3 regions of the Marinomonas sp. HM11-D genome follow, and region 1 is predicted to be linked to each of the others. Evidence: predicted binding sites of a transcription regulator. Region 1 holds the regulator's gene; each other region holds the start of a gene.
The links. Region 1 encodes FNR, which switches genes on or off when oxygen is low (the NO sensors DNR and NnrR bind a similar motif). Its sites were predicted from a motif close to TTGATNTANATCAA; they were not measured.
Positions count from the first base shown of each region.

Region 1 (10,403 bases):
ACTGCTAACAAGATGACGGCACTGCGTATGGTCGGCGTACCTTACTCTGATGAGCAAATTGCATCAGCGAAAACCGACGTGCGTGGCAAACGTGAAATCGACGCCCTAGTTGCTTACTTGCAACAACTGGGCACAGTGATCGAACGATAGGGTCAGAGCATGGACATTAATACGCTAAGAGCACTTGCTACTCCGATTGCCTTTGTTGCTTTCATCGGAATCATTGTGTGGACATTCAGTAAGGGTCGTAAAAGCGGTTTCGATGAAGCCGCCAACCTCCCCTTCGCAGATGACGACGATGAAGTAAGTGTCGCAGAGCGCGAGTCATCCGTGGAGAAGAAAACAAAATGAATGAATTAACTTCTTTTTGGAGCGGCTGGATCATTGTGATCTCGCTAGGCTCTATTTTCGGTAGTTTCATCCTGTTATCCATTGTTCGCAAAGGACAGCGCTTTAACTCTGAAACTACTCAGACAGTCGGTCATGAGTTTGATGGCATCGAAGAATATGACAACCCACTACCACGCTGGTGGTACTGGATGTTTGTTATTACTGTGGTATTTGCATTAGGTTACCTAACGCTTTACCCAGGTCTTGGTAACTTCAAAGGCATGCTAGGCTGGTCTCAAGAATCTGCTTACGATCGTGAGGTTGCTAAAGCAGAAGCTGAATTTGGTCCTATGTTTGCGCAATTCTCGCAAACGCCTATCGAAGAGCTAGCGCAAAACGATCAGGCAATGCGTATCGGTCAACGTTTGTTTGCCAACAACTGTGCACAATGTCACGGTTCAGCGGCAACAGGTGGCTACGGCTTCCCTAACCTAACAGATAATGACTGGTTGTACGGTGGTGATGCTGCCGCTATCTCTCAAACCATCCTAAACGGTCGTATCGCAGCCATGCCTGCATGGGGCCCAATGTTGGGTGAAGATGGCGTACATAACGTAGCGCAATACGTACTAAGCCTATCTGGTCGTGAAACCGATGCTCAAGCCGCACAACAGGGCCAACAGACTTACAACACCAACTGTCTAGCTTGTCATGGTGCTGACGGTAAAGGTAACCATCTATTTGGTGCACCTAACCTAACAGATAACATCTGGCTATATGGTGGTAGTGAACAGCAAGTGATGCAAACCATCCGCAATGGCCGTAACGGTCAGATGCCGGCTTGGGAAGGCATCCTAGGCAAAGACAAAGCGCACGTTGTTGCTGGCTACGTCTACAGCCTATCAAATCAGTAATTCTCTGATGTGTATCAAAAGGGTGTGTCCGAAAGGCGCACCCTTTTTTTATTAAAAATTGTAATATTAGACAGTACTTAAACGAGCCTGTTGAACGTTAAGGAAAGCAGCATGAGCGAGAAAATACCTGTTCAAAATGTCGAACCAGAAACCGTCGAATTCGACTTGTATGAAAAGCGCAAAAAGATTTACACCCGTGCCATTTCAGGTTTTTTTCAAAAGATTCGAACCCGCGCCCTGTGGGTGTTAATGCTGGGCTACTTCCTAACACCTTGGTTTAACTGGCACGATCGTCAAGGGGTGCTGTTTGACCTGCCAGCTCGACAGTTCCATATTTTCGGTATCACCTTTTTCCCCCAAGACTTCTTCTTACTGGCTTGGGTTTTGATCATTTGCGCCTTTGGTCTGTTCTTTGTCACCACTCTCTTTGGCCGAGTTTGGTGTGGCTACACTTGCCCACAAACCGTCTGGACCATGGTGTTTATGTGGATCGAAGAAAAAACCGAAGGCTCACGTAATGCCCGCATGAAACTTGATAAAGAGCCCATGTCGAAAAGCAAATTTATCAAGAAGTTCAATAAACACAGCTTGTGGGTATTATTCGGTTGGCTAACAGGCTTAACCTTCGTTGGCTACTTCACCCCAGTACGTGAACTGGTGGTCGATCTGTTTACCTTTCAAGCTCACCCATGGGCCTACTTCTGGGTGGCTTTTTTCACCGGTGCGACTTACTTATTCGCGGGCTGGATGCGTGAACAAGTTTGTACCTATATGTGTCCTTATGCTCGTTTCCAAGCGGTAATGTTTGACCCTGATACCATGGTTATTTCTTACGATTACAATCGTGGTGAAGCTCGTGGTCCACGTAAGCGTAACAGCGATCCGAAAGAGCAAGGCTTAGGCGATTGTATTGACTGTAATCTATGTGTTCACGTCTGCCCTGCCGGCATCGACATCCGTGATGGTTTGCAATATCAATGTATCGGCTGCGCCCTATGTGTCGACGCCTGTGATTCCATTATGGATAAGATGGGCTACGAACGCGGCCTAGTAAGCTACACCACCGAGCGCCGTTTGGAGGGTGAAAGCTCCCACATCATGCGCCCGAAAGCGATTGGTTACGCCATGTGTATGTTGGTAGTAGTGACCGCTTTCTTATACTTTGCAGGGGATCGTGAAGCCCTAGGTCTAGATGTTATCCGTGACCGAAACCGTTTGTTTAACACCACCCCAAGCGGCATGATCGAAAACATCTACACCATTAAAGTCATCAACATGGACCAAGCTGCCCATGAATTTGAAATCTCTGTCTCAGGCTTGGACAACATGAATATGATTGGTCGTAAAAACGTTAAGGTGAACGCAGGTGAAGTGCGCGCAGTGCCCTTCTCGATTCAAGTACCTCCGACAGCCTTGCACGAACAACGCAACACAATTTTCTTCAAAGTTGAGTCACAAGACCCGAATTATCCAGTAGAAAAGATCACAGAAAGTCGATTTATTGGTCCTGTATCAAAATAATGATCTATAAGCGGTGATAATATCACCGCTTATTCGCTTTTATATTGGAGTACCTGTATGTCGACAGCGGTTGTTACCCCACCTTGGTACAAGCAGTTTTGGCCATGGTTTATTATCTGCGTTCCCCTTTCTTCTGTTTTAGTAGCGGTTGTGCAAGTCTACGCTGCGCTTAATTCCTCCAGCGACTTGGTGAAAGATGACTACTACAAAGAAGGTCTCGCTATTAACCAAGTCATTACACAACGGGAAGCGGCTAAAGCCATGGGCATTGAGGCTAACTTACGTCTTGATAACCTAACAGGCGAACTACTGCTCACCACCAAGAACGCCACCGCGCGAGAAATTACTGCACTGTTTGCTCATGCGGCAGTATCTAGCAAAGATTTCAGTGTTAGTTTTATGCAAGTTCAGCCTAATGAATACCGTGCTCAACTAGAAAAGCCTTTATCAGGTATTTGGAACGTGTACCTAGAATCACCAAACGGTTGGCAATTAAATGGCCGTATCAACAGTGACATTCACGATCGCTTAAACTTCAACCTATGAGCAAAGCTTGTTTCCACTGCGGGGATCCAATCCCTGCAGGTTTAGACATCGCCAGTGTTCTAAAAGATGAACGTCGAGAGTTCTGCTGCTTTGGTTGCCAAGCGATTGCGGAACATATTTGTGGCGCTGACTTATCGCTGTATTACGAGCGCCGTGATAACGGAAAAGGCGCTCGCCTCACCGAGGACAACACCTCGGTGTTTGCCTTATTGGCAGAAAAAAGTCTTTACGATCAATATATCCACCAAAGTGAGGACGGCCACGTCATTCAGCTATCCTTATCAGGCATCACCTGCTCCGCCTGCGCTTGGCTGATTGAAAAGCATTTAAGCAAACAAGCGGGTGTGCAATCGGTTCACGTCAACCTAAGCAGTGCCATTGCCACCATCACTTGGGATCCAAGCATTATCAGTATTCAGCAGATCGCTAAAGAACTGCTGTACATTGGCTATACCGCACAACCTTATTTGCCTGGTGAGCAAGACACACTGCAACGTAAAGAAAAGAAACGTGCCATCATTCGCTTAGGCATCGCCGGCGTTGGCATGATGCAAGTGATGATGAGCGCCATCGCCATGTATGCTGGCGATATGCAAGGTATGGATGATATCTACCGCCAACTGCTACGTTGGATCAGTTTTATCTTTGCTACTCCTGTCGTGCTGTACGCTGGACTGCCGTTCTATCGCGGCGCACTAAGAGATTTAAAAAATCGCCATTTCACCATGGATTTGCCTGTGTCATTGGGAATTTTGCTGGCCTATGCCTCCAGCGTGATGGCGCTGTATTCAGAAACAGGTCATGTGTATTTTGACTCAGTCACCATGTTTATCTTCTTCCTATTAATGGGAAGATTCTTAGAAACCGTGGCACGCTCCTACCGTTTATCAGGCAATCACCACGCATCGCTGACAGCGGTAAAGATACTGCGCGATGACAGCGAGCTCACCATCCCATTGCAACAGCTACAAAGCGGTGATATTGCCATTATCGAGCCAGGACAAACCTTCCCTGTGGATGGCATTTTATTAAGTGATTTCACCAGCGTTGATGAGTCTAGCCTGACGGGGGAATATAGCCCTGTGACCAAGCAGGCTGGTAGCAATATTCACGCTCAAACCGTGAATGTGGACCAGCAAGCACGGCTGCAGGTTACCGAAGTCGGACAAAACACCAAAGCGGCCGCCATTTCGCGCATTACCGAACGTGCTCTTAGTGAAAAACCAAGAGTTGCCATCATAGCTGACAGAGTCGCTCATTATTTTGTTATTGCGGTTTTGATTACCGCTTCTTTAACCTACGGTTTTTGGAGTTGGATGGGGGAAGCCGAAGCCTACTGGATCATGGTCAGCGTACTGGTCGTCACTTGTCCGTGCGCGCTTTCACTGGCAACTCCGGTGGCGTTGACCACGGTGACTAATTCTTTGAAAAGTGCTGGTTTTCTGATTACCCGAGGCCATGTGATCGAAGCTTTAGCAAAGACTCAACATATTGTATTTGATAAAACCGGAACGCTCACTTACGGCAGCTTCTCTATTACACAGGTAGAGTTATTCGACTCTAGCCATTCTAAAGATCAAGTACTGTCTGTGATCAGTGGTTTAGAGCAACATTCAAAACATCCGATTGCCAAAACCTTCCAGCAATTTGCTCCGGCTCACGTTGAACAGATTCAAAACCTTGCTAGTCAAGGCGTCAGCGGCGAATATCAAGGCAAACGCTATTACTTTGGTAACCAGGCCTTATTGGAGTCTATCGGACTTCCTATGGTAACCAGTACCAATACAGGTCAAGCACAGCTCGACCTGTACTTAGCAGGTGACAAACAAGTGCTTGCCAAAATCACGCTGTGTGACGTATTACGTCCTGAAGCGCGCACTGTGATTGAGTCACTGCGTCAACGAGGCATTCGTGTCAGCTTACTAACAGGTGACACAAAGGTATCAGCCCAGAGTATTCTCGAACCAGAGTGGTTCGATGACTTTGAAACCAGCTGTTTGCCCGACCAAAAATGGCATTGGCTCAAAGCGCAATCAAGCAAAGACATTCTGATGGTGGGCGATGGCTTAAATGATGTCCCCGCTCTAGCCGGTGCTACGACCTCATTAGCAATGGGCTCTAGCTCGGATTTGGCAAAGCTGCATGCCGATGCGATTTTATTAAGTGAGCACCTAGGGACAATCCCAACGGCGCTCAAAGCCGCACAACGTTGCCGTAAAATCATCAAACAAAATCTGATCTGGGCGGCTGGCTACAACACTACCCTCTTGCCACTCGCCATCGCCGGCATGATTCCCCCATGGGTTGCGGCAATCGGTATGGCCTTAAGCTCACTGATTGTAGTGGTCAATGCCACCAGACTTAACAAACTGTAGGAACAAACATGGAAAGCCTATTTTTACTCATCCCGATTGCCGCCATTTTTGTGGTGATCGCCGTCATCATTTTTATCTGGGCCGTCAAAGGCGATCAATTTGATGACCTAAATCGCGAAGGCGAGCGCATTCTATTTGAAGACGACGACACGGATAAAAAGTCGTGATTTCTATTTTCTTTAGTGGCTTGTTGATTGGTTTAGCAGGTGCTGGACACTGTTTAGGCATGTGCGGTGGCTTGGCATCGATGCTGTCTGTTGGGCAACACTCTAACGCCCTGAAAATCGTCGCTTACAACCTTGGTCGCATTTGCTCCTACAGCTTATTTACTCTAGTTCTCGCGACGACGCTGCATTTTGGTTTGTCTGAGTACTACAGTGATTTGATGGTGCCATTGCGTACCTTTGCCGGCATTCTGCTGGTGTTTATGGGGCTGTATTTATGCGGTCTCTCGCGTCTGATACTTAAAGTCGAGTCACTTGGCCGCCATATGTGGCGTGTAATACAGCCTGCGGCTAAGGCTTTTCTACCGATTCAAAATCCAGCACAAGCCCTCGCCGCGGGGTTTGTTTGGGGTTGGCTACCATGTGGATTGGTTTACTCGACCGTATTATGGGCGACGTCACTAGGCTCTATCTCACTCTCCATGACGGCCATGCTAGGGTTCGCACTAGGCACCTTACCCGCCATGTTGTTAGCTGGACTCTTCGCGCAACAGCTAAAGACCCTTTGGCAACAACTCTACTTAAAATGGATCTTCGGTGTTCTTATCATCGTCTACGGTTTGTACAGCATTCCCTATTTGAAAAATCTGCTTTCTCACCTTGGATAGTGCCAACAATTGATCTACATCAGCGAGTAAATCAAGGATGCGAGTAAACTCCCATTAGCAATTTTAATAGGAAACGTCGTTATGCTTTGGGACTCCAAACTTATCCAAAAATACAACCTTGCTGGCCCTCGATACACGTCTTACCCAACTGCCCCGCAGTTCACTACCGAGATCAGCAAGATGGAATTGATCGGTAAGATGCTTGAGCCCTCACGATCGCCATTAAGCTTATATTTCCACGTGCCGTTCTGCGCGCATCTTTGTTACTACTGTGCCTGCAATAAAATTGTTACTAAGCAGTACGATAAGGGCGCTGAGTATGTGGAGTTACTCGGTGAAGAAATGCGTTTGCGTGCCTTGATGATTGACCAAGCACGTCCTGTGACACAGCTGCATTTTGGCGGAGGCACGCCGACTTTCCTAAGCGAAGAAAACCTTGAAACCCTGTTTGACAACATTAAAGAACACTTTAATTTGGTCAATGACGGCACTCAAGATTACAGCATTGAAATTGACCCGCGCGAAGTGAACCGTTCAAAACTAGAGCTATTGAAGCGCCTTGGCTTTAACCGTGTCAGCTTGGGTATTCAAGACTTTAATGAAGACGTACAAAAAGCCATTCACCGTACTCAATCACTAGAGTTAGTGACTGAAGTAATGGCTGATGTACGTGACCTTGGTTACCGTTCAGTCAACTTTGATTTGATTTACGGCTTACCAAAGCAAACTTTGGAAGGTTTCAGCGCCACATTGGATAAAGTCATTGCGCTATCGCCTGACCGTATTTCAGTGTTTAACTACGCGCACTTGCCACAGCGTTTCGCACCACAACGACGTATCCTAGAGGAAGACTTACCATCGCCAGATCAGAAATTGGCGTTGTTAAAGTTAAGCATCGATAAACTGACTGATGCAGGCTATGTCTACATTGGTATGGACCATTTTGCCAAACCTGATGATTCCTTAACAAAAGCGCAACAAGAAGGTCACCTGCAGCGCAATTTCCAAGGGTATACTACCCATGCAGAAACCGATTTGTTGGCATTTGGCGTGTCAGCCATCAGCCAAGTTAGCAACGCTTATTTCCAGAACCACACTGACCTGTCGTTATACCAAAACAGCATTGAAAATGGCCAGTTGGCAATTATGAAGGGCTACATCAGTAGTCAGGATGACCGTATTCGTCACGCCGTGATTATGCAGTTGCTGTGTCACAACGAACTCAATAGCCGCGATATCGAGGCTAAATTTGGCATTGATTTTAAAGACTATTTTCAGGATGAATTGAATTCTTTGCACAATTTACAGGAAGATGGTGTTATAACGGTATATTATCAAGACAGTGATGTTCAAATAAAAATTACAGAAGTAGGACGATTACTCGTACGCTGTGTCTGCATGGCGTTTGATAAATACCTAACTTCTAATTCTACTTTTTCAAAAGTTATATAAATTACCCGATCGAGCTCAGGGAGAGTTTCCATGGCAATTTCTAATTCAAACAACCGCTTTAACAGTAAATTGACTTCGCAATGTCAAAACTGCAGCCTAAGCGCACTTTGTTTGCCTATTGCATTGGCGGATGAAGACGTTAACCGCTTAGACCAAATCATCGAACGTAAACGCCCTCTAAAGAAAGGCGAAATCTTATTCCATCAAGGTGAAGAGTTCGATTCTGTATTTGCGGTGCGTACGGGGACTCTTAAAACTTACAACATCACTAACTCTGGCGAAGAACAAATCACAGGTTTCTACTGCCCAAGTGAGTTAGTAGGTCTAAGTGGTATTGATGAGAACCATTACCCTGTTTCTGCTAAAGCACTAGAAACGACTACGGTTTGTGAAATCCCATTTGCACACCTAGAACAACTGTCTTCGCAAATTCCATCGCTTAAACACCAGCTATTCCGTTTGATGAGCCGTAAAATCTGTGACGACCAACAAATGATGGTATTGCTAGGTAAGAAAAACGCCGACGAGAAGGTCGCATCTTTCCTACTGAATCTATCGCACCGTTTCAAAAAGCGTGGCTACTCAGCAACTGCGTTCCGTCTATCCATGTCTCGTGGTGAAATCGGCAACTACCTAGGTCTTGCGGTTGAAACCGTAAGCCGCGTGATGACACGTTTCCAGAAAAATGGCTTGATTGATGTAGATGGCAAAGAGATCTCTATTATTAATCTTCCAGAAATGGAGAAACTAGTCGGTGCCGCTGGCGAATGTGCTACCATTGAGCATGTTTAATTAAGCAGTTATTAAGGTTTACCTATGCTATTTGACGACTTTTACTTTAAGTCTTTAATTCGTACCGTTGAAGATTGGCCAAAGCCAGGTATCAGCTTCCGTGACATCACACCAATCTTTAGCGACCCTAAAGGTCTGCGCATGGTGGTCGATGCGTATGTACACCGTTACATCGACAGTGACATCACGCACATTGCCTGTATCGATGCTCGTGGTTTCTTGATTGCGTCGGTATTGGCTTACGAATTACACAAGCCTTTGGTATTGGTTCGTAAAAAGGGTAAATTGCCAGGCAAAACCATCTCTCAAGCTTACGACTTGGAGTACGGTAGTGCTGAATTAGAAATCCAAGAAGGCGCTGTGCACCAAGGTGCACAAGTGCTTTTATTTGATGATCTGATTGCCACAGGTGGCACCTTAGTTGCAGCCATGACGCTGTTGCAGCAACAAGGCGCCTCTATTAAAGAAGTGGCGGCAATCATCGATCTTCCAGATCTGGGTGGTAGTGCTAAGATCCAGGAAATGGATATTCCTGTATTCGCATTATGTGCATTTGAAGGCGAGTAACTTCCCTTCTCACGCACAATAAAAAAGGTGGCTTAGGCCACCTTTTTTATTGCTTATCGGTTTCAACCACGTCTTAGAACGTAGTTGAAATACCAAGACCAAAGCTCTTGTCCATGTCTGGATCGTCAGAGTAGCTCTCTAGATCCACATGAGTCAGGCCGTAGCGCAAGAATACGCGAGCATTACGCAATGTACGGTATTCACCACGGATTTCCGCTTGGTAAACGCTGTCGATATTTTGGAACGACAAGACTTTAGGTGCGTAGTACAAAGAACCTTGCACGCTGAATCGGTTTGCTTTCGGGAAGGTGTAACGGTAGAAACCACCTAACGCCATTGCCATACCTGCGTTGTCCACATCGTATTCCGTGTCAATCGCCAATAGACGCGCACCTAGACCGATTTGAACAGGATAATCTTTCGCAGTATTGATGTCCTCGATGTGCGCACCGATGTAGCCATATTTGCCATCATCAGAATGGTACATGCCGCCAAGATCCAAAAAGTATTTACCTTGATCAAGACTCACATCAACTTTCACAGCTTCATTATTTAGACTGCCTTCGAATGTGTTCGCTGCACTCGCAGAGAATGATACGGCCGTCCCAAGAACAACTGGTAGAATTTTCTTCATCGACATACTGCTTCCTTTAAAGTTAAAGCTCGATAATATTTAAGCGTTTAAATGCATCTTCCGATTGCTTCAAGCCCTTGAAGTCAAACAGTTCAGTATCCGCCAAATGAGACGGTACCACATTTTGAACTGCTGAGAACATGGTATCCACACGGCCTGGGAATTGTTTATCCCAGCTTTGAAGCATTTCCTTCACAACTTGACGCTGTAGATTTTCCTGAGAGCCACAAAGATTGCAAGGGATGATTGGGAAAGACTTTAGTAAAGAGTATTCCTCAATGTCCGCTTCTTTACAGTACGCCAATGGGCGAATCACTACATGCTTGCCATCATCGCTTAGTAGCTTAGGTGGCATGGATTTCAGCTTACCGCCGAAGAACATGTTCAAAAACAAGGTTTCCAGAATGTCATCACGGTGGTGACCCAACGCAATTTTCGTG
Region 1 covers NZ_JBMMKT010000002.1:278,410-288,812, reverse strand. The annotation lists gene ccoO (cytochrome-c oxidase, cbb3-type subunit II) at 1-150, shown strand, start outside; gene ACOSVP_RS03755 (cbb3-type cytochrome oxidase subunit 3) at 160-351, shown strand; gene ccoP (cytochrome-c oxidase, cbb3-type subunit III) at 348-1,244, shown strand; gene ccoG (cytochrome c oxidase accessory protein CcoG) at 1,356-2,765, shown strand; gene ACOSVP_RS03740 (FixH family protein) at 2,823-3,311, shown strand; gene ACOSVP_RS03735 (heavy metal translocating P-type ATPase) at 3,308-5,686, shown strand; gene ccoS (cbb3-type cytochrome oxidase assembly protein CcoS) at 5,695-5,853, shown strand; gene ACOSVP_RS03725 (sulfite exporter TauE/SafE family protein) at 5,850-6,518, shown strand; gene hemN (oxygen-independent coproporphyrinogen III oxidase) at 6,600-7,970, shown strand; gene fnr (fumarate/nitrate reduction transcriptional regulator Fnr) at 8,001-8,762, shown strand; gene ACOSVP_RS03710 (adenine phosphoribosyltransferase) at 8,787-9,329, shown strand; gene ACOSVP_RS03705 (YfaZ family outer membrane protein) at 9,403-9,969, opposite strand; gene ttcA (tRNA 2-thiocytidine(32) synthetase TtcA) at 9,986-10,403, opposite strand, start outside.

Region 2 (10,403 bases), on a different contig from region 1:
AACTCTTGTAAACGCACAAAGATCATCAACGAAGTAATCTCACTGATGTAAGGCATATTGCCCGCGACAAAAATAACCGCGCCAAATTCACCTAAGCTTCGGGTAAACGACAGCGCCACACCTGTTACCAGTGCGGGCCATAGCGAAGGTAAAATAATGCGTTGAAACACCGACCAATCCGAAGCACCAAGGGTAATGCCTGCTTCTTCTTCCTCGGGTGCCAGTTCTTCCAGTACTGGCTGCACGGTACGTACTACAAAGGGAATACTGGTAAAGGACATCGCTACGACAATGCCTAGAGGCGTGTAAGCCACCTTGATGCCAAGCTCCGCCAGCAGCTGGCCATACCAACCGTTTTCGGCGTAAAGCGTTGCCAAGGTAATACCCGCGACCGCAGTCGGTAGGGCGAAGGGCAAATCTACCAAGGCATCTAAAATACGTTTGCCTGGAAATTCGTAACGCACCAACACCCAAGCCAGTAATAAGCCAAATAAGCCATTAAAAATCGAGGCAATCACCGCTGCCCAAATGGTGACCTTGTAACTGGCCACAACGCGTTCATCGGTAATCACAGACCAGTAATCGGCCCAGCTCATGCCAGCGGTTTGCATGATCAAACCGGTCATGGGTAATAGCAAAATTAAGCTGATAAAAAACAGCGAGCTGCCGAGGCTTAACCCAAAACCGGGTAACACTCGTTTATGGCGAGGCTTGGCGCTAGCAGCGCTTAAGGTGGTGGACATGGCAATCGCTCCTTGGCGAAATCAGTCGAGTCTTTCCAAGTCGTAGAAATGCAAACGCCGGACGTGGTGCGCCCGGCGAGAAAAAGCTAACAAAGTCAGTTGATTAGCGACGCTGAAGCTGGTCTAACTGCTTGCCGTTAGCAAAGATATCTTCCATCGCTTGTGGCCAGCCGCCCGCGATTTCCTCCACTGTTAGCAGTTTCACTTCAGGGAAACGGTCAGCCACTTCCGCTTTCACCACGTCGTTGTGGATACGGTAGTTAAAGCTTGCTAATAGACGCTGGGATTCTTCGCTGTATAGGTAGCTTAGGTACTCAGTCGATACATCAAAGGTACCGTTTTTCTTGGCGTTACGCTCAACTACCGCGACTGGGAACTCCGCTAGGATCGAGGTTTTAGGAACAACTACTTCGTAGTCATCAACGCCGTATTGCTGACGGATGTTATTGACTTCAGATTCGAAAGTAATCAATACGTCACCGATACTACGCTCAACGAATGTGGTGGTTGCGCCGCGACCGCCGGTATCAAAGACCGCAACGTTAGCCAGGAAGGTTTTCAAGAAAGCGTTTTGCGCATCCGTGTTGTCTTTACCGAACTGATCTTGAGCGTAGCCAAGTGCCGCTAGGTAAGTGTAACGACCGTTACCTGAGGTTTTCGGGTTCGGGAAGACCAAGCCCACGTCTTGTTTCGCTAGATCACCCCAGTCATGGATGTTCTTTGGGTTGCCTTTACGAACAAGGAACGCTGTTGTTGAGTAGTAAGGCGAGCTGTTGTTTGGCAGCTTTTGCTTCCAATCAGCAGGCACAAGGTTGCCTCGATCCGCCAAAATTTGCACGTCTGTGACTTGGTTAAAGGTTACCACATCAGCTGGTAGTCCTTGCAGGATTGAGCGTGCTTGCTTAGACGAGCCCGCGTGAGATTGCTTGATTTCAACCGTTTGACCGGTCTTTTCTTCCCAGTGCTTTTGGAACACAGGGTTGTAGCTTGCGAACAGCTCACGGGCGATGTCGTAAGACGTATTTAGGATGGTTTGGTCGGCAGCAGAGGCATTCACTGCAGAGCCAAGTAGTAGCGCGCCGGCTACTGATTTGATCAATTTTAGCTTCGATTTCATGGGGAATACCTGTTTGGTTAGCACCAGTGATTGATTATTGATCGATAGCTTAGTTAAAAGATTTTGTTATTACAAGAATGAAAAATGAAAGATTTTGGAATAAGCGGAATAATGCTGGGTTATGGCTTTAGTCGGCTGGTATGACAGAATTTCGCACGTCAATGTGCATGGATTAAGGATGTTTGGGGTGAGTTAAGGCTGCATTTTGCATTTTTTAGTTGATTACGTTAACTAACCCCCTTGCTCAAAAAAATCATCGAGCTGTGCAAACTATAAAAACTAAAACCACCTTTAACTAGTGGGCAATCCATATCAATGAGGCATCCATGAACACACTATTTCGACGCTCTATTTTAAGCATTGCGCTAACCGGTTTGAGTGCCACGGCAATCGCTGGCACAACCATCAGCGTGACTTCTCAATTACCAGAAACTCACCCAGTGAGCCAAAACTGGATCGACTTTGGTAAATTGATCGAAGAAAAATCGGATGGCGAGCTAAGCATTCAGCTTTTCCCATCGGCACAGCTTTTTAAAGACAAAGAAGTACCTGAAGCCGTGGGCTCAGGTGCGATCAGCGCGGGCACAACATTTATTGGTCGTTTCGCGGGTTCGGTACCTGCGGTAGACGTGATTGCTGTGCCATTTATGTTTAATAGTGAAGATCATATTCGTAAGGTGGTAGCGCCAGGTTCAGAGCTTCGTAAAACCATCGATAGTAAAATCCTAGCAGAAACCGGTGCTCGTGTACTGTGGTGGCAAGCTTTCGGCCGTAACGTATACCTAAGCAACGGTGAGCCAATCGTTGAGCCTGCGGACATCGAAGGTAAGAAAATCCGTACCTACGGTAAAATCCATGGTTGGACCGCAGAGGCTTTGAATGCAGCACCTGCTTTGTTATCTGCATCGGAACAATTTTTGGCGTATCAACAAGGTGTCGTGGATGTCGGCATGACCGCAGTATCGGCTGTTAAATCACGTAAGCTATACGAAGTTATGGATAACATGACGCTGACTTTCGATAGTGCGGTGGAATTCGTGGCAGTTATAAACAATGATTTATACGAAAGCTTGTCTTCGGAAGAACAGCAGATCATTGATGAGGCTGCGAAAACTGTTGAACAGCAGTTACGTGACAAAATTTATGCACAGGAAGCCGCCACTGTAGAAGAAATGAAGGGCTACATGAATGTTGTCGAGCTAACGGATGCCCAGCGTGCTGATTGGCAAAAAGCCACTCAATCGGTAGTGGATCGTTTTGTCCAAGAAACTGGCGCAACTGGTGCGGAAGCGGTCAAAGCGATTCGTTCAGTCCAGTAATCGAACACGCCTGTTATAGCGGCCAGCGAGAAGGGCTGGCCGCGTCGTTTATTATTTCCCTATCAGGAGAAACACATGTTTTTACGTGTGATTGATACGGTTTCCGAATGGACTGGGAAACTGTGTGCTTGGAGCTTTTTTGCGGTGGGTTGTTTTATTACCTATGAAGTAGTGATGCGCTATGTTTTTAATGCGCCGACGATTTGGGTGGATGAAATCAGTCGTGTGTTGATGGTGTGGTCGGTGTATCTCGCCGCAGCCTTCGCCCTTAAGCACAAAGAAATGGTGGTCATTGATCTGGCCTTTCGTACCCCAGGAACACTGGGACGTAAACTGTGTGACAGCTTTGCGATTCTGTTTATGTTTGTCTTCGCCACGTTGGCTTGCTATTTCGGCTTCCAACTGTGGCTGAAATCAGCGCTTGCTGGACACACTACCGATAGTTATTTAGCGCTACCGAAATGGTTTACCCATGCGCCAGTTTGGTTAGGTACGGGCTTATTGACTCTGCAAGGTCTGGCTGAATTGGTGCGTATTTGGACGCAAACACCTGAAGAGCAAACGACACAACAGGGAGCGGCGCATTAATGGAAGCTTTATTTATTCTAGTGGCGCTGTTGGCCCTATTAGTTCTACGCACGCCAGTGGCGTTTGCGCTTGGTGGTTTGGGGATTATTCTATTGGCGCTGAAGGGCTTGCCAATGGTTGGTGTGCCACAGCGTCTATATGGTGCCATGGACAGTTTTGAGCTACTAGCCGTCCCCATGTTCCTATTAATGTCGAATGTGCTATTACGCGGTGGTGTTGGCAAAGATCTGTATTCTGGGGTACAAGCGTGGGTAGGGCATTTACCGGGTGGCCTAGGTGTCGCGACTATTATGTCTTGTACCTTGTTTTCTGCGATTTCCGGCTCTTCGGTGGCGACCGCCGCGACGATCGGTACCATTGCCATTCCAGAAATGATCAAACGTGGCTACGACCGTAAGTTTGTGTTTGGCATGTTAGCCGCTGGCGGTACCTTAGGCATTCTGATCCCGCCATCGATTCCATTGATCATCTATGGCATTGTGTCAGAGTCGTCGATCAAAACATTGTTCCTAGCAGGTGTTGGCCCTGGCTTGTTCTTGGCATTGGCGTTTATTGTCTATGGCGTGTTGTTCTCGCGCTTCTCCAGCCAATATCAAGCCATGCCGAAAGTGGACTGGCCTGAGCGAATTCGAGCGTCTTTAAAAGCATTGCCAACGGTATTGCTGGCAGTGTGTATTATCGGATCGATTTACGCTGGTATTGCCACGCCATCTGAAAGTGCGGGCTTAGGTTTTGTGATTGCCTTAATCATTACCTTTGCCATGGGGCGTATGAACTGGCAACTGCTGAAAGAGAGCGTGGAAAACACTCTAAAAACCACAGTGTTGGTGATGCTGATTGTGGCAGGGGCGAAAGTATTCTCTTATGCCATTACCTTGTACATGTTGCCACAAACCATCAGCATGATTTTAACGCAGAACATTTCCACGCCGGGCTTGTTTATTCTGGCCGTGGGCTTGGTGTTGTTCTTGATTGGCTTCTTCCTTGAAAGTCTATCGATGCTGCTGATCATGGTGCCTGTGTTGTTACCGGCAGTATTAAATATGCACATCGACCCGATCTGGTTCGGCATCTTCTTTGTGGTGTTGATTGAAACCGCTTTGATTACGCCACCGGTGGGTATGAACTTGTTTATCATCCAAGGTGTGGCGAAAGCGTCTCTGGAAGAGGTCTCTAAAGGTGCCTTGCCATTTGCGATCATTATGATCCTAACGGCAGTGTTGCTTTGGTTCTGGCCTGATCTGGCCTTGTACATTCCTTATCAGTTAGCGCGTTAAACCTGCGCTTTGCTGCTGACGTCGATACTGAGACTTACTCAGTATCGACGTCATTTCTTCTAGTTCTTATTCTCATTCACCAAAACGACCGATCTTTACACTTCCTTAAGGAAGCCTGATATGCATCAAGCTATTATCGAGGCTTATAGCGATAATGCTTATCAGATTCACTTGTAAGGTTAGTTCGTTGTCATGGTGTTAGCAGCTCTTCCCAAAGGCCAATTGGCCCACGTCCACAAGGTGGAACATCCACAGTTTGAAATGAAACAGCAGCTGGAAGCGCTTGGCTTTGATGCCGGAGAGTCGGTGTTGTTGGTCAATGTGGCGCCATTTGGTGATCCGCTACAGGTCAAAATCGGCCAAACCTTGGTGTCGATCCACCGTCGTGACGCCGAACATATCCATCTTTGTTCACCTAACTGTCAGGATAATCACTAGATGTCTCTCCATATTACGCTGGTGGGGAATCCCAATACGGGGAAAACCACGCTGTTTAATAAACTGGCAGGGACACGCCAAAAAGTCGGTAACTGGTCCGGTGTGACGGTTGAGTGTAAAACCGGTCATTTCCAAGCCACAGATAAGGTGGCGATGACGGATTTGCCGGGTATTTACAGCTTTGCTAAAGAAACCGGTGGCGCCGATGAATGGGTAGCACGTCGCTTTCTAAAAGGCGAACAATACGATGTCATCATCAATGTGGTGGATGCCACCAACCTGAAACGCAATCTGAAATTAAGCGCCGAATTAGCACAGCTTAATCGCCCTATGATTGTGGTGCTGACCATGACCGATATTGCCGCCAATATGGGGCAGAAGCTCGATTTGGCGCGTTTGGCCTTTAACCTAGGTGTGCCCGTGATTGACGGCCAAGCGTTATCAGTGAAAGCACTGCAGTTGGCCATTGAAGAACAAGCGCAAAACTTACTGGCCGAGCCTTTCTATCAAGCTCCGCGACCGGCGCGGCAGTGGTTAGAAGGCGTGATTGAAAGTCAGCCACCACGTCGCTCCATGACCGATAAAATCGATAGCGTAGTGCTCAACCCTTGGCTTGGCATTCCGCTGTTCTTGTTTGCTATGTACGCTATGTTTGCCATCGCGATTGGTGTTGGCTCCTTGTTTATCGATCCGATCGATACGCTAGCAGGTTATTGGTTTGTCACCTTGCCTAGCCATTGGCTCAGTGTTTGGCAGGCGCCGGATTGGCTGATTACCGTATTAGCCGATGGCATCGGTGGCGGGATTCAGCTGGTGGCGGGCTTTATTCCCGTGATTGGTTTCTTGTACTTGTGCTTAAGTGTGTTGGAAGACAGTGGTTATATGGCCCGTGCGGCCTTTATTGTCGACCGTTTAATGATGTCGATTGGTTTGCCGGGACAGGCGTTTATTCCACTTTTGCTGGGCTTTGGCTGTAATGTGCCATCGATTATGGCGACTCGTAGTTTGACCAATACTCGCCAGCGCATGCTAACCATGGCGATGGCGCCGTTTATGTCTTGTGGTGCCCGTCTAGCGGTATACGCCATGTTTGTGGCGGTGTTCTTTAAAGCCAATGCTGGGCTGATTGTGTTTGGTTTGTACTTGATGGGCATTGTCGTGGCGGTCGGCACGGCTTGGCTGTTTCGCAAGCAACTGTTCCACCATGTACAGGCCAGTGTGTTGATGGAAATGCCTCATTATCACCGTCCGCGTTTAAATAACGTCGGCCTATCGAGCTGGCATAAAATCAAAGGCTTTATTATGCGCGCTGGCAAGACCATTGTTTTGGTCTCGGCGGTGTTAACCGTACTGAACTCGGTGCCATCATGGCGCACGCTGGATGAAGGCGGCAAAGTGTCGGCGCTGGCGGAAGTGGGGCAAGTCATTACACCAGTATTTGAGCCGATTGGGATGGGCTCGGATAACTGGCCTGCTGCGGTGGGTATCTTTACTGGCGTGTTAGCCAAAGAAGCAGTCGTCGGCACCATGGATGCTTTGTATTCCTCGGCGGTGCCTGTTGTGACCGCTGACTATGTGTCGCCATTAGAAAACTTACAGACTGTGGCAAGCGTATTGTGGGCAAACCTTGCGGGCATTTGGGACACGGTTGCAGACCCGCTAGGCTTTGCCACGGTAGGTGATCCTGCGACTCAAGCCGAGAGTGTTACCCAGCAACAGATGATTGCGCTCTTTAGTGGCTGGCAAGGCGCCTTTGCCTACCTAGTGTTTGTACTCTTGTATACGCCTTGTGCCGCAACCATTGGGGCCTTGGTGAAAGAAGGCGGTGTGCTTTGGACCAGCGTGATTGTGGCGTGGAGTACCTCTATTGCTTATATTGCGGCACTGCTGACCTATCAGCTATTAACACTTTCGACGCACTGGCTGGTGTCACTGGAATTTATGCTGGCAGGGGTGTTGGTACTGGCGCTGTGGGTAATCGCGTTAAAACACTGGATTCGACCAAAGCTGGATAAATCCATCATCGCAGTTGGCTAACAAAGCTTGATGTACATCGCCTGTCTGACTGTTTGTCGCACCGCTCGCATAGGATTGCAGTATAGTGGTGCTTCAACAGGAGACCTTTATGAATTTATCCCCGCAGAAGCTGATCGTTTTAATCGCTGTGAAGGTGATTGTACTAACCCTGATTACTTTTGGTATTGTCCTCTGGGCGTAGCCGCTAGTTTAGTAACTGATTGGTTTCAATGATCTTTTTGAAGTAATTCATGAGCTGCTTGTAATTCTGCGTTTGGTGCTCAAAACATTCCTTGTGGCACAGCTCAATGGTACCGTCCACTTCTGTGCCAGTGGCATTTTCATGAAAATGCACGCACACTCTACGGCCATCGTGAAAGTTCAGCTCAATCAGACGCAGCAGTTTTAGGCGTCTAAACACCCCACTGAAATCCAATACTTCACTGCCATCCATACGTTCAATTCGATAGTGAAAGCGGCCACCTTCGTGCAGATCGACCTCTGCTTTGGGGCAAATCCAATCAAAGGCACCAGAGTTCCATTGTTGAATCACTGCGGGGGTTGTCCATGCTTCCCATACCGTTTCGAGCGGTGCTTTGATTTGTGCTGCGACAGTAATTTCCATGTCGTTATACTTCCTCTAAATCCATGAGAACTAAATTTATAGATGAGATAACGGTGTCTGTCGAGTGGCTTTACTCAAGATGTCTGCAACGAATGTGCGAGAATCGTGGAAGTGTATTATTAGAAAAAATTATGGCTCAATAAAGAGGCTGAGACCTTATTATTGAGCCATGCATTGCACATCAAAGGTGCGCTTTTTAGTTTTTAGGGAGTGCGTAAGGGCCTTCGAGTAAGCCCTTTTGTGGATTGTAAATCGCTTGATTAACCGCCATCCGTGAAACCTCCTCAGTTTGATCGGAAATCGAGTTAGCGATTTGAGTGGCGACGGCGGAAAGCAGATTGCCAATCAGATTATTGCTGCCGGAATCGGAGCTGCGTGCGGCACTGATACTTGCATCCCACAGTTGCACGCCAGTTCTCGCATCCACCAGGCGTATGCTGACATTGACCACGGTATTGGATGAGATGATGTTGTACTTCTGCCCCCAGTCGTTGATGGTGGTATAAAGCACGGCATCGGCACCAATGTTCTGATAGATCTTATCCAGTGGCACTAGGTTCATTTCTTCTGGTGTCGGCAGTCCGTTTTCCTTCATAAAGGCATCGATCACTGCCACCGGAAACACATAGTAGCCTTTGTTACCTAATGGCCGAGAAATGGTCGACAGATAAATATAAGGTGCGTTTACCTCAAGGGATTGGTTGGCTGGCGGAATCACCACGATCGAGCGAGGCTTAGCCGCGATCAGCGCATCATAATTGTAGGGCGGCGGCGTGGCACAGCCCGTTAAAACGAGGCTCAATAAGAGTGCCAGCAAGGTCCAAGGTTTAAACAACCATTTCATTATCGCTTGGCTCCTTCTAGACGCTGCAACATGCCATCAATCAAGACTGCGGACTCAGGGAACAAGGTCTTTTCAATGACAAACTCGGACTTGGCTTGGGCCATATTGCCCTCCATGGCATACATGTAACCCAAATGTGCGTGAATCCCTGGCGCGATACGAACGCCATTCGCCTCGGCTCGTTCAATATCTTCGGTTAACAGAGCGATTTGCGTGCCGCTGTCGGCACTGCCTGGCTCCATATACATGCCGTAGAGAAGGGGCTCGTAATGGCCCCAATAAAAGGTCGGTTTGCTGGTGCTACAGCCACTGACTAACAGCGTTAAGCCAAGTGCACCTAACACTTTTGGCAACATCGAAACACGAATCATAAAGTGTTATTCGCCTTATTGTTGAACTTGCCACACGCCACTTTCGAGGTCGCGTACCATATTGTTAACGGCTTCGGTGATGGCGTAGTTCAGGACTTTGCCGTTCAGGGTGGCATCGTAGCCAGCACTTGAACCAAAGCCGACCACTTCACGGTTGCTTAGCTCATATTCGCCCGCCGCTTGCGTCGAGTAGACGATTTCACCATTGATCACATCGACAATGTTCACACTGACCTTGGCGTAGGCGGTTTGGGTCTTGCCTGAGCCTAGGATGCCAAACAATTGCTTATCGCCCGTCACTTTACGACCAAACTCGGTGACATCGCCACTGATGGTATAACGCGCGCCGGTTAGCTTTTGCGTCACACCGTTAAGCTCAGCTTCGCGCTGCAGTGTGTCTAGGTTTTCACGGTCGACTACTTTGAAACGATTGGTTTGCTGCAAGTGGGTTTTCAGAATGGTTTTGGCTTGGTTTCCAAGCTTATCGGTATCGCTTGAGAACAGTCCCTGCATGTACGAAGAACGGTTCTGGAAGTTGCCCACCACTAAGGTTGTCTTGGCACCAGTATAATCGGTGCGGTAGGTAGTCACGGTTTCTGACTCAACCGCGCGATGGGTTTGCGTCGCAGAACAACCGGCAAGGGTAATGAGGGTCGCAGCCGCAACACTAACAAGCGCGATTTTAGAGGGTTTAAAGCGGTTTACTTTCATTGTGAACTCCATGTTTGCCCACTGGTCAGTTCGTTAACCAGGAACGATTAAGCGTAGGTGAAGTCTTTTTCCTTCAGGCGTCTTTGCACTAAAAGTAATCTAAAACGCAGCATTTTGACAGCTAGCCTTGAGGCTCTTTTGATGAATTAGAGAGGCTTATTTTTACTCTAAAGAATCTAGCTTAGCGGAAAATTAAGGTAAGAAGAGCATCTGGATTATTACCCTTTTGTATTGAGGCATTAATGCGCCGCTAGCTCGCTGTAGAAATTTGGGTTTTCTTGGATGGTGGCGAGGACTTTTGCAGCCAATCCAGTGGGATTACGACGTTTACTTTCCCAGCTTTTAATGGTGTCT
Region 2 covers NZ_JBMMKT010000015.1:10,910-21,312, forward strand. The annotation lists gene cysT (sulfate/thiosulfate ABC transporter permease CysT) at 1-743, opposite strand, end outside; gene cysP (thiosulfate ABC transporter substrate-binding protein CysP) at 847-1,860, opposite strand; gene dctP (TRAP transporter substrate-binding protein DctP) at 2,187-3,179, shown strand; gene ACOSVP_RS16135 (TRAP transporter small permease) at 3,255-3,767, shown strand; gene ACOSVP_RS16140 (TRAP transporter large permease) at 3,767-5,044, shown strand; gene ACOSVP_RS16145 (FeoA family protein) at 5,237-5,482, shown strand; gene feoB (ferrous iron transport protein B) at 5,483-7,519, shown strand; gene ACOSVP_RS16155 (SRPBCC domain-containing protein) at 7,704-8,123, opposite strand; gene ACOSVP_RS16160 (DUF799 domain-containing protein) at 8,320-8,967, opposite strand; gene ACOSVP_RS16165 (DUF4810 domain-containing protein) at 8,967-9,338, opposite strand; gene ACOSVP_RS16170 (CsgG/HfaB family protein) at 9,354-10,049, opposite strand; gene nadS (NadS family protein) at 10,289-10,403, opposite strand, start outside.
Region 2: ACOSVP_RS16145 (FeoA family protein) is a predicted target of FNR. The motif match lies at 5,160-5,173, and genes of this name have one in related genera.

Region 3 (10,403 bases), on a different contig from region 1:
TTTTAGAAGTGTTACCGCAGCACCACGAGAATCAGCGTTAGATACGCCAAGTTCAAATAGTTCGCTGTTGTCGATCCACTGGTTTACTAGATCACGGTTTGCCTTAGAACGTGCGTTTAGCGTGTATACGTCACCGATCATGCGCTCGTTACGTAGTACCGCGAAAGTCGTTTCAGCAAAAGCAAGCGTACTGAATGTGTTGATGATACCACCCAGCATTTGATCTTTTTCAGCGTCGTAGATTGGACCAAGATCAGTAGTTTTTTCGCTTGATAGAGGCTCTTTAGCGTCACGTGGCACAGCAATTTTAAGCTGACGTGGAATCGCCCAAGAAGGATCTTTTTGGTTCGCATTGATGCGAGCAAGCGCAGGCTTAGTTAGAGAAACGATGAAGTAACCAGAGATACCACCGATTGCCTTTTGGAATGGCATGAACATGTTACATTTCGTCAACACGCCATCAACTAGCTCTTGTGCCCATGGCATAGCGCCTAGAAGAGACGTCGCGTCGATTACCGCGTGGTGCTCTGCTGGGTTCGCATCAACCCACTCAAGTAGGTTACGGATTTCTTGTTCAGTGTAAGTAGTCGCACCAGTTGTCTCGTGGCCTACACCGAAGAATAGTTTAACGCCTTTCTCTAGTAGGAAAGAAGCGCTTGGGATCGCACCTTCGCCTTCAGCGAAGATGATACGGCTTTCGTCACCGTTTGTTGCGTAGCGTTGCAGCTCAGTTAGCTGAGTACCCCAAGACTGACGGAAGAAACCACCTGCTTTACCTTCAACAGATTCAGGCTTAGGCGTGTCAACGTAAACGATTTGAGAAGGATCGTTTGCCGTCATTAGGTGAAGCGCTGCCGCTGTGAAACCACTGTGACCACCACCTAGACCAACAGCCATGCTGTTCGCTTTAGGGAAGCCGAAGTAACGGTGGATTTCACGCATCATGTCGTTTAGGACTTTATCTGCTGGGTAACCACGGTGCATACCACGACCGATTTCAGCCGTTGTAAAGCTACCAATACGGTTGCCTTTATCGTCCAGTTTCGGGTAGTTCTCTTCTAACCATGCATCGAATTCGAAACGTAGTTGACGAGCATCAACTTCGTTCAATGTCATGTCTGTGATAGGGCCTACACCAAAGAATTGGTTGCTAGTGGCCTGTGGAGCGCCGTTTTGAGTTAGAGAAAGCGCACTTTCGCGAGCGGCTTTAATTTGCTCAATAGAAGTCATAAACGTGTTACCTGCAAGATAGTTAAAATGCATACGTACTGGCGTATTATTATTTCTGTCAGTTCAATCGCTCATCTGCTTTTACGCTGGGTCATACTGCTCAGCCTGCGTCAGCGCTCTTGAATCAAACAGATGCTCGCCTTTAGAGAATGCCGTACATCAATTCAATACATGAACTAGTCATTCAGTTTAATATTGTTTAAATGGGTAATAGTTACCTGAAAACGGCAAAATTATGCATTTAATCTACAAGTAGCCTGAAAACGTCAAAAATATGCATTTAATCGATAAGTGACCAAAATCAATTTATCTTATGGATAAGAGGCGTACTCTAGAGCTACAAAGAACGAACAAGGAACATGACAATGCCAATCGAAAACCATAGTCTAGTTAACGAGCTGCCTGAGTACAAAGATCAGATTCACGAACTAAAAATGAGTGACGAGCACTTCCGTCGCCTGTTCGAGGAATACAACTTCCTAACTCACGAAATTGAAAACATCGAAAAAGAGATCGTGCTAGCCAGCACCATGGAAGAAGAAGAGTTCAAAAAGCGCCGCCTTCACTTAAAAGACACACTTTTAGACATGTTGCGCAAAGCCAAGGACGCTGCGACAGCTTAATAAGCCGTCCGAGATAGTAAAAAGCCCACGCTTTGCCGTGGGCTTTTTTGTGTCCATTGACACTAGTTCAATTCCAGCTGTCGCGAACGTCGATCCAATGGCGTATCGATGTGACTCACGTAAATCAGCAATTTTGGTTTAAAGGTATAGCGCTCTAACGCATCGCAGACCCGTTGAATACTCGTGCTGTCCAAGCCATCAAATGGCTCATCCAAAATCATAATCGGCGCGCCACGTAGCAGTATTCTGGCCAGACATAGACGACGCGCTTGGCCTCCGGAAATATCACGCCCCTGCGCGCCCAACAAGGTATGCAAGCCATTGGGTAAGGCCTCCGCCCACTCCCTAAGCCCCAACAAACTGAGCACTTCCATTAACTGGGCATCACTCGCCTGTGGATTACCAAGACGCAAATTGGCCGCCAAACTTTGCTGAAAGATTACCGACTGTTGTGGCAAATAGGCAATCTGACTGCGCCACTTCGGATGATCCGTGATTGCAACGCTGTGGCCGTTTATTAACACAGTGCCACGGTAAGCAAGATCGCCAGCTAAAGCGGCAAGGCAGGTACTTTTGCCAACACCGCTAGCCCCCGTCAGTCGCAGACGCTCGCCACTGTGTAACTGAAACGATACTTTCGGCAAACGCAAAGCGGACAAAGGATCATGAATACCGACAAACTTTTGCAACTCGATGGCTTCAGCGCTCGGCACTGGCGCTACCTCCATCGTCTGATCGACATCCTTCACAGCCAATTGATTTAAGCGTTTCAGGCCCACTTTGGATTGACCTTGTGAAAGCACCGCATTGGCCAAGGGTTGCATTAATTCATTCACCCCAAGCGCGGCTAAGATCAAGGCTACCAGCCAAGCCCCTTTGATCTCAGGGTCTAACGTTACCCCCTGCTCCGTCCAAGACACACTTAACCACAGCAAGGCAATTATCAAACTCACAGTGAACAAATGACTGATCAACTTTTGCGACGATACGACACGCTGTAAGCGCTGCTGTAGCGTCTTTTGTCGTTCATCCAAGGTCGCTAAACGATCGCCATAATGTTGCCAGTGGCCACGAATAGTTAAGGTAATCAGAGCCGAAAAGACCGACATAAAACGACTGCGACGATGCACTGCCAACGCCTGCATACGATATACTGCAGGCAAGGCCAAGCGATTTGCTAACCACAGCATGGCCCACAACTGGAGCACAGCATAAATCAGTACCGGAATGCCTAGCTCTAACTTTATCGATAGTGCCAGCAACAACAATGCGATACAGCCCAATAGTCCATAGATCCAAGGCATAATCACCGCCAACGGCCATTTGATGATCATGTCCACATCGCCCACTAAGCGCTGCAACAGATCACCACGAGTCTGCCGATACACCGAACTTAGAGATGTCTTGACCCGCTGATCCCAAATCCATAAGCGCAAACTGCGCAGCAAACCTAACAGATGATCATGGGAAAAGACCTGTTCACCGTAACGTCCCGCCGTACGTAAGATCGCCATTAAGCGCACCAAAGCGCCTGGGGTAAAAAAGTTAAACACCAACGCCGTGCCCATTGCGCTAGCAAGACCTGCCGCCGATAAAAACCAGCCAGAGATACCCAATAAGGCGACCGCCGCTAAGCTGGCGACAATGCCAATCAAGGTAGCGACTAGCAAACCAAACGGGTTATCAAGTAGTAAGGATTTAAACGTAAGTGATGGGGGTTTGCGCTTCGACATGCACACCTTCCTCTGTCATAAGCCATTGCTGATTCACCCAAATCACAGGGTGTGTATCATGACTAATAATTAGCACCGTCTTGCCGTAGCTGGCTTCATCCAATGTGTTCAGCACCAACTCGGCGGTTTCACTGTCTAAGCTTGAACAAGGCTCATCCAATAGCCAGATGTCGGCTTGACTTAATAATGCACGGGCGATCGACAAACGCTGCATTTGACCGCCTGACAGGCCTGTGCCCGCTTCACTGATGGCGGTATCCCAACCAAAACGCAAGCTGCCGACAAAGTCCCAACATTGAGCTTTGATCAAGGCATTACGTAACGCATCATCAGCACAGTGCCCTAACCCTAATTCTAAGTTTTGACGGATGGTGCCTTGCACCCACTCGGGTGTTTGTGGCAACCAGGCTAAGCGTCGTCGCCATGCCGGCAAGTCATTGACTTTTAAAGGCTCACCTTCGATCAAAAACCTACCCTGAAAATGCTGCTCGAAACCCAGTAGGATAGCCATCAGACTGGATTTCCCCACCCCCGATTGACCTCTTAGCCAGACGCGATCTTTCGCTTTAATTTGTGCGTTCAAATTTGCTAGACGTGTACGACCTGCTTCTGACCAATGCACATATTGAAACTCAATCAGCGGCGTCGCCATCGTCTTGGCCGCCGCAGATTCTGCGACCTTGGTTAAATCCTCTTGATCCGATTGCGTGACTGCCAAGACCTCGGCGATCTGCGTCGCTGCGGCTTCTGCTTTTTGTTTAGCATGGTAGTCATTACCGAGCTGGCGCAGGGGCAAATAAAATTCGGGCGCCAGTAACAGTAAATAAAAGGCCGCAAATAGACTCACCGGTGCCACGCCCACTTGCCATGGTAATTGTTCCAATAAGCCAAGCCCCAAATAGAGAGCGACCATGGCAATGGCTACGGAAGAAAACAACTCAAGAGTCGCGGTCGACAAGAATGCCAAACGCAGCACGCCCATGGTGGTTTTCTGATATTCACTGGCCGTTAGCGACAAGCGCTCGCGCGCGATTTCCGTCTGCTCCAAGCGTTTCAGCTCAGCCATGCCTTGATTGAGATCCATAAACTGATTCGACAGCAGCGACAGCACTTTGAACTGCTTACGGTTGGCATTGGCAGCCTTATGACCGACTAAGATCATAAAGAAGATCACCAAGGGCGCGGTCAGGGCAAAGATAAAAAAGGCAACCCAAGAGACCGGCAACACTGACACCAGAATGGTCAGCGGTACAAAGGTAACCAGAAACACCTGCCCCACATAACGACTGTAATAGTCATCTAGGGCATCGACTTGCTCATAAACACGGGTAGATAAACCCGCATCCTCATCCAGTCCCAAACGCTTTGGCCCGAGATGGGTCAAATGATCGATTAATCGTTTGCGAAGTGAAAAGCGGATATTTCGACTGGCGGTGGCACTCATTTGTTCACGCATGAACTGCAACACAGCCTTTAACAGGAAAGCACCACCCGCTAAGGCGGCGGCCTTGAGAGGCAATTGCCCCTCAAGGACTAGATCAGCAAATACTGTTGCCAAGCCTAAGGCTTGTGCCACGATCGCTAACGCGATTAAGACCCCTAACCATTTCACTGCTTGAAAGCGTCTTTTTTCCACCTGCTGTAAGTCGAAAAGAAACTGCTGTTCTGGCGTCTTAACCCGTTTGCGCATCGCAATAGCCTTAAATCATAAGGTGATTAGCCTTGATTGTCTTACATTGAATCTTCTGGAGATTCACCGTCGTAACCTGAAAACTCAAGCCAGACAGCATTAATGATGCCGAATGAACACGCAAGTAGAACACCCAACACCCAAGCAAAATACCACATAATGACTCCTTAAATTTGGGGCAGGTACCCTGCCCCACTGCATCTTAGTAAAGTGAGTGAGAGTTTTTAGCGATGTGCTCTTTAGTCAAACGACCAAACATCACAAAGTAACTCCATACAGTGTAGGACAATACAATCGGTACGAAGATACAGGCCACCACAAACATGATCATCATAGTGGTTTCACTTGATGTCGCATCCCACATAGTCAGACTCATACTTGGGAAAGTAGAAGACGGCATTAGGAATGGGAACATAGAGCCACCCGCAGTCATGATGATGCCAGCAATACCCAGTGATGATAGTAGGAATGCCATACCACCACGGCCCGCTGCGCCCATCAACCCCGCTAGCAACATGCCACCGATACCAACAATCGGAGCCAGAATCAGAGCAGGGAAAACACTGTAGTTGGCTAGCCAAGCACCCGCTTGAACTTCGGCTGTTTTCATTAGTGGTGTCATAGCAGAGTTACCATCGAACTCACTGGTGATCACGTAACCATCAATACCGTAGGCTAACCAAACACCCGCTAGAGCAAACAACACCGCCGTTAACACACCTGACACCATGGTTGCTTTACGCACTTTGGCAAATAGGTTGCCCTCAGTTTTCAATAGCAACCATGCGCCACCTTGTGTCACTAGCATTAGCAAGCTCACTAGACCACATAGAATCGCAAATGGGTTAAGCAATGCGAAGAATGAGCCTGTGTAGGTCACACGTAGGTATTCGTCAAACTGGAATGGTACGCCTTGTAGTAGGTTACCAAACGCCACACCAAAGATGATTGGTGGAACAGCCGAACCAAAGCCAATAGCCCAGTCCCAGTTTTTACGCCATTTGGTACCGTCAAGCTTAGAACGGTAATCAAAACCGATTGGGCGGAAGAACAAAGCCGCCAAGGTTAGGATCATCGCCATGTAAAAGCCTGAGAACGAGGTTGCGTATACTACTGGCCAAGCCGCAAACAAGGCACCACCTGCTGTAATAAACCATACTTGGTTACCATCCCAGTGTGGGGCAATCGAGTTGATCATAATACGGCGCTCTGAATCGTCTTTTGAAATGACGTTCAAAAGCGAACCAACGCCCATATCAAAGCCGTCCGTGATGGCGAAACCGATTAGCAATACGCCAACCAATACCCACCAGATGACTTTCAGCATTTCGTAATCCATCTTAAACCTCCTGCGCTTTAAGCTGGTCTGTTTCTTTTTCTAGCGCATAGCGGCCAGTGTGCAGACTTGAAGGACCTTTCTTCGCGAAACGAATCATCAAGTACATTTCTGCAATCAAGAACACAGTGTACAAAGCAGTCATTAAACCAAGTGACAACCAAATTTGGCCCGTTGTTAGGTTCGATACCGCCACGTGTACAGGCAGTACTTCACCAATCGCCCAAGGCTGACGACCGTATTCGGCAACAAACCAACCTGTTTCACAGGCAATCCATGGCAACGGTAGCGTGAACATAATGGCTTTTAGGAACAGACGGTTTTGACCAATACGACGACGTGCGTTTTGGTAGAAAGCAAAAGCGAATGTCACCAACATCAGGAAGCCAGCTGCCACCATGATACGAAAAGCAAAGAACAGCGGCGCGACTTTAGGGATTGAGTAATCCACTGCCATATCAAGCTGCTCTGGTGTGACGTTGTTGATGTCATCGGTAAAGGCTGTCACCAATAAGCCATAACCCAAATCGTCTTTTACTTTTTCGAAGTTTTCGATCACTTGTGGGTCTTCGTTACCAGAACGTAGCTCAGCTAGTAGCTGATTAGCGTAGATACCGTTGATAATGCGTTGGCGGTGGTATTCTTTTAGCTCTTTAATACCCACCACTTCTTCATCTAATGAACGAGTGGCAATCAAGCCCATCAAGCCAGGTATACGCAACGCATATTCTGTTTCTTCAAGCTCTTGATTCGGGAAACCAATGATGGTGAACGGCGCTGGCGCTTCGTGTGTTTCCCACTCAGCCTCAACAGCAGCCAACTTCACACGCTGTACTTCACCTAACTCATAACCTGACTCGTCACCAAGAATGATAACGCTCAAAGTAGCCGCTAGACCGAACGCTGAAGCGATGGCAAACGAACGACGCGCAAAGGCCAAGTCACGATTTTTAAGTAGGTAGTAGCTTGAGATCACCAATACAAAGATAGCGCCCGTTACGTAACCCGCTGAAACCGTGTGAACAAATTTCACCTGCGCCACTGGGTTAAATAGCAACGCACCAAAGTCCACCAATTCCATACGCATGGTTTGGTAGTTGAACTCAGAACCGACTGGGTTTTGCATCCAACCGTTGGCGATCAAGATCCACAGTGCAGACAAGTTAGAACCTAGCGCTACCAGCCAAGTCACCATTAAGTGCTTAACTTTGCTTAAACGGTCCCAACCAAAGAAGAACAAACCAACCAAGGTTGATTCAAGGAAGAAGGCCATCAAACCTTCGATTGCCAAGGGCGCACCGAAGATGTCACCTACGTAATGCGAGTAGTAAGACCAGTTTGTCCCGAACTGGAACTCCATGGTCAAACCGGTTGTAACACCTAAGGCGAAGTTGATACCAAACAACTTACCCCAAAAGCGCACCATGTCCTTGTACACCTGCTTGCCTGTGATGACGTACACGGACTCCATAATCGCAAGTAGGAAAGAAAGGCCGAGGGTCAGAGGTACAAACAAAAAGTGGTACATGGCCGTTAGCGCAAACTGGAACCGCGAGAGCTCTACAACTGCTTCATTAATCATGATCTTAACCCATGTCTAACGTAAGAAAACGGCGGCTCTTCCGAGGCACTTCAATGCTCTTATTGCTTTTGGTCGCCAACAAACACCAAATCATTCACGAAATGTATGACTGGCATACACGTGAATTATTTATTAGCAAGGCTTATGGGTCATTGCGATAGATCAATAAATGACACTAATGACTTCACTCTTGTTCAACTTACTCAATCTTTACAACAAGAAAGCAGGTTTATAACACTCAACACGAAGTGGCATAACACCATAAGCAGTGCTTCGGCGCATATTAGATTCTCATTATTTATACGAGTCAACACAAAAAGTAATAAGCTTATATCTTTTTGGGATATGTTATTTTTTCATATAACCATGGGCGATAAAAAATCCTTATGGTTACCACTTTGCTTGCCGTTGGCTCTTAATCGCGCCTCGCTGTTTTTTGCTATCCAAGCGTTTGCGCTGGGAGCTCTTAGTGGGTTTAGTCGGACGACGCACCTTCTGTGGCCGATTAGCGTCAAGAATTAACGCCAGCAAGCGCGCCAAGGCATCCTCACGGTTAGCTTCTTGGGTACGAAACTGTTGCGCCTTGATGACTAAAATACCGTCTTTGGAGATACGACTATCGTTTAACGACAGCAATTGCTCTTTAATTCTTTGCGGCAAAGACGATTGCAAAATATCAAAACGCAAATGAATCGCGCTGGAGACCTTGTTGACGTTTTGACCGCCCGCCCCTTGAGCGCGAATTGCGGTCATTTCAATTTCATGATCGGGTATTTCTACGGTATTCGAGATTTTTAACGCCATGTCTTCGCTCAATTGCTTCTTTATTGAGCCATTATTGTAACAGGGCGACCTGCTTTCATAATGTTACTTCGCATCTTTTGACAAGTTCGTTACAATCACTGTCCTTTTTGATTTAAGACTGGAGCCATCAGTGACACTATTTCGTCCATGCATCGACCTACACCAAGGCAAAGTGAAACAGATTGTAGGGGGGAGTTTGAATGACACTGGCGCTAAAGAGAACTTTATTAGCGACTACGACGCCGCATATTACGCCAACCTGTATCGCGAACATGCGATCACCGGTGGTCATGTTATTGCGCTTGGCAAAGACCACGAGAACAAATTAGAGGCACTGAGCGCACTTCGAGCTTACCCAAATGGCTTACAGTACGGCGGCGGTGTGACCGTTAAAAATGCTGCAGAATACTTAAAAGCCGGTGCGTCCCACGTTATCGTCACGTCTTACCTATTTGAAAACGGTGAGTTCTCTTGGGACCGTCTAGATCAAATTAAACGAGAAACAGGTACCGAGCGCTTAGTATTGGACTTAAGCTGCCGTCGTGTCGGCAATAGTTGGTTTATCGCTACGGACCGTTGGCAGACCATCACTTCTACAGAAGTGAACATGGAAAACTTAGTCGAGCTTGCTAACCACTGTGATGAGTTCTTAATTCATGCGGCGGACGTGGAAGGCCTACAAGCCGGTATCGATGAAAAGCTAGTAGCACTGTTAGGCCAAGGCTGTCCAATCGATGTTACTTACGCTGGTGGTGCGCGCTCATTAGAGGATCTAAAGCGAGTGCATGAGCTGTCTAATGGCCAGGTAGATTTGACCATCGGCAGCGCCCTAGACATCTTCGGTGGCAAAGGTGTCACCCTAGAAGATTGCATTAACTGGAACCGCCAACAGTAAATATCCCCATTAAATCGAGGGTTCTTTACATGGCCCTCGATTTGTTGCGCATTCGCTGACTCGACATCCCTGCCCCATTACCGCATACTTGGCGCACATCATATTTACATTAGGAAACATTTCGACTATGAGGATCTTTCGTACTGGTTTTGTTCTACTTCCCTTGTTGTTAGCGGCGTGTTCCTTTCCGACAAAACCGACTTCCTCTGACTCTACTGTAAACGAAGTTGGTGCACTGGGTAACACGAAGGCTGAACAGCCTTCAGCCACTCAGTCAACGCAAGAGAACGAGACAACAAAACCCGAGCTATCGAATCAAGAGCTGTTGGCACAATACAAGTCCTTACAGACACTGGCGCGCCAAAACATTCAAGAATTGGAAACTCGTCTTGGCCAGACCATCAGCAAACCAAGTTTATCGATTCCTTCGACTAATGATGTGGCGATGCTGAAGAGCAAGGTTAACGAGCTACAAGAGTTTACCAGTGATTTGACTGGCCAGATTGTGGA
Region 3 covers NZ_JBMMKT010000003.1:283,389-293,791, forward strand. The annotation lists gene ACOSVP_RS05855 (NAD(P)-dependent oxidoreductase) at 1-1,230, opposite strand, end outside; gene ACOSVP_RS05860 (HP1242/YdcH family protein) at 1,596-1,853, shown strand; gene ACOSVP_RS05865 (amino acid ABC transporter ATP-binding/permease protein) at 1,916-3,586, opposite strand; gene cydD (thiol reductant ABC exporter subunit CydD) at 3,552-5,276, opposite strand; gene cydX (cytochrome bd-I oxidase subunit CydX) at 5,318-5,434, opposite strand; gene cydB (cytochrome d ubiquinol oxidase subunit II) at 5,479-6,615, opposite strand; gene ACOSVP_RS05885 (cytochrome ubiquinol oxidase subunit I) at 6,617-8,194, opposite strand; gene arfB (alternative ribosome rescue aminoacyl-tRNA hydrolase ArfB) at 8,585-8,998, opposite strand; gene hisA (phosphoribosylformimino-5-aminoimidazole carboxamide ribotide isomerase) at 9,129-9,893, shown strand; gene ACOSVP_RS05900 (hypothetical protein) at 10,021-10,403, shown strand, end outside.
Region 3: ACOSVP_RS05860 (HP1242/YdcH family protein) is a predicted target of FNR. The motif match lies at 1,380-1,393, and genes of this name have one in related genera.